2 regions of the Paenibacillus sp. NPDC057967 genome follow, and region 1 is predicted to be linked to the other one. Evidence: predicted binding sites of a transcription regulator. Region 1 holds the regulator's gene; the other holds the start of a gene.
The links. Region 1 encodes CtsR, which represses protease genes until heat stress. Its sites were predicted from a motif close to ATGGTCAATAAAGGTCAAACA; they were not measured.

Region 1 (2,397 bases):
GATAATTTGCTTCGCGACACCATGCAGGTTCTCGATGATCTCATCCTCTGACTGCCCTAGCGTCGTCTGATTGGAGATTTGGAACAGATTGCCCAGCGCCTCGCTGCCTTCCCCATACAACCCTCTAACCGCCAAACCGACCTGCGTAACCGCCGTCAGGATCCGGTTAATATGCTGCGTCAATACTAATGCCGGCAGATGCATCATGACGGATGCACGTATGCCTGTGCCGACGTTAGTCGGACAAGTTGTTAGATAGCCGCGCTTCTCATCGAACGCGTAATCTGCCGCTTCCTCGAATATATCGTCAATTCCGCTCGCCAACGTCCATGCCTCGCCGATCTGAAATCCGGGATACAAACATTGGATGCGCAAATGGTCTTCTTCGTTAATCATGATGCTCACCGCTTCGTCCTCACTCAGGATGACGGCGCCTCCGCGCGACTCATTAGCCAGATTCGGACTGATGAGATGTTTCTCGACGAGCACTCGCTTATCCAGCTCGCTAAGATCGGAGAGCAGTATTGTATCGAAGCGGCCGTACGCGTCCAGTTGCCCGGTTTGGCTTACTTCGGCAAGCTGATTCAGCACTTCCGTCGCTTGCTCACTCGTCGCCAGCATCGGAAACGGCTGATGCCGCAAGTTGCGCGCAACACGCACTCTGCTGCTAATGACCACGTCAGAATCGGGACCTGCGCCCCTCATCCAATCGCTGAGCGCATCTTCTGAGAATCGATGCTTCGTCAACAGGCTCACTCCTTTACGTCTTAGCTATGTCTACAGTTCCGCTATCTTCCGCTCCAGCTCGCGTATGCGATCCCGAAGCTCTGCCGCGTTCTCGAATTCCTCTTGTTCAATATAAGTCTGCATATCCTTCCTGAGCTGCTCAATCTCCCGCTTGCATTGAATCTGCCCGCCGGATCGCTTCGGAATCTTGCCGCTATGTGTCGTGCTGCTGTGCACGCGCTTGAGCAGCGGATCAAGCCGGTCGGCGAACGCGCTGTAGCATGAGCTGCAGCCGAAGCGGCCAATCTTGCTGAACTGCGCATACGTCAGTCCGCACTCCTCACAGCGTACCGTCTGCGGCGCTGACTGAGGCGTTGTGGTTCCCGGCGAATTGAAGTCAAGCAATCCGGAGAGAAGACTATGAATGGAGAAGCTGTTCGGTGTGCCTGGAATGCCTTCGCCCTTCTCGCGGGCGCAGCTTTCGCAAATATGGAACTCCGTCTTTTCGCCATTCACAATTTTCGTAAAATGAAGCGTAGCCGGCCTCTTGCCGCATTCTTGGCAGAACAAAACACGTCCCCCTTCCTATTTGACCAGTAATGAAATAAGCATCGAACGCAGCAGTCTTGCCCGCATCTCGTCACGCATAGGCAGCATCAGGGCAATCGTATCGCGATGGATGGCCGCCCCAAGCAAATTCGCCTCCCGCTTCGTAATCAGTCCCGCTTCATGCAGCTGATAAATCAGCCCTTCCGCAGCGCCCTGATCGACACTATTCCCTACGGTCTGCTCAATGTGGTACTGGATCGTCTTCAGAGCCGGCAGATCTACACGCTGAATTCGGATATAGCCTCCGCCCCCGCGCTTGCTCTCAACCATGTATCCCTTCTCCAGCGTGAACCGGGTACTGATCACATAATTGATTTGCGAAGGCACGCATGAAAACTTATCCGCAAGCTCGTTGCGTTGAATCTCAACGGCGCTTTCATTGCTGTCATCCAGCATATGCTTCAAGTACTGTTCAATGAGATCGGAAATGTTACGCAAACCACCAACCTCCCTGATCTTGCGCCAAATAAAAGCCCGACAATGAGGAAATTGCACCTCAACTGACTTTGACTTTCTTTGACTTTAACTTTATTATACGCAAAAATTACCGCAGGTCAATACAATGGAGTTTAAATTTTCTGAACATTTATACAGATGCAAAAATCGGCACATCGCTACTATCTAGCTTGATGCGCCGAAGCTTGGTTTATACCTGTATATAACGGCGATTGATGGCATTCGTTGTATCCACAGGCCACTTTACCACTGCTTTTAGACTTATAATTGCGGTATCGTATCCGTTGCTCCGTCCAGAAGTCACATGCCGCTCCGGTAATGGAGCTCTCCTTACTTGGACTGTACCTTCTCAATCTTGCTGGCTGTGGCCTGCGCCGGATAAGACTCGGCCACTGCTCCTTCGATCTCGACACGCACATCATCGCCCACCTCAACTCCGACCATGTCCGTCTCGTCGGTGACGGTCAACCAGATCGCCTGAGGGCGCAGCACCGTTAGAATTTCATCCACCGACTCCAGCTCCGGCTTTAATTCGATCTCTGTCACATCCTTGCTCTGCACAACCAATAGCTGATCATCCTGAATCGCAATGACACGGCCTGCTTG
Region 2 (2,397 bases), on a different contig from region 1:
CAGCCGAACCAATGGAAGTTATGAAAGTTGCGGATTTGAACGCCAATCCCACGTCTTTTGGCCAGATAAAGCAGCAGCAAACGATTAAGAGAATCGACGATATTGTGCGACCACTACAATGGCAGGACAGAGAGTTGCCGACCAACGGTGATCCAGACTATTCCTTTTGGCTAGAGCGCAAAGGTGAAAGCTTGCGGGTGAGGAATTATGAGCTGTGGCTGAATGAACCCTATTCCGTCATTATTGATCATGTTAAGTTGAAGTATGCTTTTATCAGCGGGGAGCCGCTGCGAGAGCTGGTTGATTATTTGAAGTGAGGGTTTCGCGATTAAGCAGAGACAGACTTTGGGGCATAAACGTAGCGTCCGCAAATTAAAAAACCTCCCCTCCACAAAAGTGGAAGGGAGGTTTCTCTGCGTTATGAATGATTAGACCTTCTCGATGACTTTGTCTACGAGGCCATAAGTGTGAGCTTCGGCTGCGCTCATGAAGTAGTCGCGGTCGGTGTCCTGCTCGATGCGGCTGAGCGGCTGGCCGGAACGTTCCGCCAGAATGTGGTTCAGCTTATCGCGCATCTTCAGGATGCGGCGAGCGCGGATCTCGATGTCGCTGGCTTGGCCTTCAGCGCCGCCAAGCGGCTGATGGATCATGACTTCGCTGTTAGGAAGCGCGTAACGCTTACCCTTAGCACCTGCTGTCAGCAGGAACGCGCCCATGGACGCGGCCATACCTACGCAGATCGTCGATACATCCGGCTTGATGTATTGCATCGTATCATAAATGGCCATACCGGCTGTAATGGAACCGCCAGGGCTGTTGATGTATAGGGAAATATCCTTATCCGGGTCTTCCGCCGCCAGGAACAGCATTTGCGCGATGATGGAGTTGGCTACCACGTCATTCACGCCAGAGCCTAGAAATATGATGCGATCCTTCAACAGGCGGGAATAGATGTCGTATGAACGTTCCCCCCGATTGCTTTGCTCAATAACCATAGGCACAAAATTCATTTCGAACCAGTCCTCCTTCGTCTACGTAAAAGCATGAATCAAAAATTCGTATTCCTATCATAACGGATTAAAATCAAAAAGTCAAAGATGGTCAAAGAAATTGATTTTTCAGGCCAAACCCTACAATTACGCTTCTGTCCGCTCCGTAAAGTAGAGCCCGTTTTGCAGGTCATTGACGAAGCGCTGCAGCCATTCATAATAGCTGACGGCATGTTTCAGCTTGTGCAAATCCTCCAGACATAGCTTCCGTTCTTTCTCGTCTGTGCCCTGTTCAAGGATGATTTCGCTGAGCTGCGGGATAACCGCTTGGATCGCCCCCAGCATGACATCGATCTCCCGCTGAAGTTTGAAGGTGAAGAAAGATTGGAACGCTTTGAAGAAATCTGCTTTTTCTTCAATAATGCAATAAATCGCAAGAGATCGGCGCAAGTTATGGACGAGGTGATGGTATGCATCGTTTCCGAGCAGGGATAGGGTCACTGGGGATTATTGTGTTGATCTGTTGTATAGGGGGGTTCTTCCTATCGAGGCCCGCCGCAGCAACCAGGTCGGATCTGGATGGCTGCTGCGCAACAGTGGAGAAGCTGGAACGGCGGCTCGATAAATTGGAGCCCAAGAAGCCAATGACGATTCCTGAATCCGAAGAGAGGCTGGAAGCAGCTAAGCTCTATCCTGAGCACACGCTCCCTACTAACGAAGTGCGGGCGGCTGGAACCCAAATTCCGTTCAGAACGATTAAGGAAGATCCCAGCTATAAAAGGCCGATCTACCACGAGCATTGGCATAGCACCTATTGGGGCGGCAGGTGGAGCAATATCGCATCGCATGTGGACACTGCCCTTCATCGGTTGTTTGCTACATACGATATTGGTCTCTCCGGGGAGATGACGTTTAAGGAGCAGGTGGGAGTTGATTTCCCGATGTTCCAGAATCCAACGGACCTCGATCTGTATCTCGTCGTCTTCCAGACTGCCGTGATCGATGTCTATACGAAAGGCAATCAGATCGTTGTAATCGGCAGGCCGCAGCGTCTCGGTGTGCAAGTCATTACGATCAAGACGAGCGATCTTCGTCCGGTTGAACCGGATAAATTGTTGCTAGTCCAATTGGCGACGCCTGAGGGTGATGAACTGGATTATACGCTGATTAGCTATGAACCGCCGGATTTTTGGCAGAAACAAGAGAAGCGATCAAAAGCGGGAACAGGAGGATAGTATGTCGCAGCCTTCATTTATGTACCGATATACGAGGGAAAATGTGAAGGGCTTATCTGCTCGTATCGAGAGGATCATATTGGACGAAGACAGGCATAGCGTTAGGGTACATCATTAAATGGATGCTTTCGATGCGGTTTTTGAACGAAACGATATATTGGCCGAAATGAGTT

Region 2: a site for CtsR is predicted at 1,088-1,108, ahead of clpP (ATP-dependent Clp endopeptidase proteolytic subunit ClpP). Genes of this name have one in related genera too.

Annotation. Positions count from the first base shown of each region.
Region 1 is NZ_JBHVQB010000015.1:14,244-16,640, reverse strand. Features, by position in the region: gene mcsB (protein-arginine kinase McsB) at 1-747, opposite strand, end outside; gene mcsA (protein-arginine kinase activator protein McsA) at 778-1,296, opposite strand; gene ACFVSO_RS27890 (CtsR family transcriptional regulator) at 1,312-1,773, opposite strand; gene ACFVSO_RS27885 (DUF3221 domain-containing protein) at 2,122-2,397, opposite strand, start outside.
Region 2 is NZ_JBHVQB010000009.1:38,302-40,698, forward strand. Features, by position in the region: gene ACFVSO_RS22260 (hypothetical protein) at 12-317, shown strand; gene clpP (ATP-dependent Clp endopeptidase proteolytic subunit ClpP) at 429-1,010, opposite strand; gene ACFVSO_RS22270 (hypothetical protein) at 1,137-1,334, opposite strand; gene ACFVSO_RS22275 (hypothetical protein) at 1,460-2,224, shown strand; gene ACFVSO_RS22280 (hypothetical protein) at 2,277-2,397, opposite strand, start outside.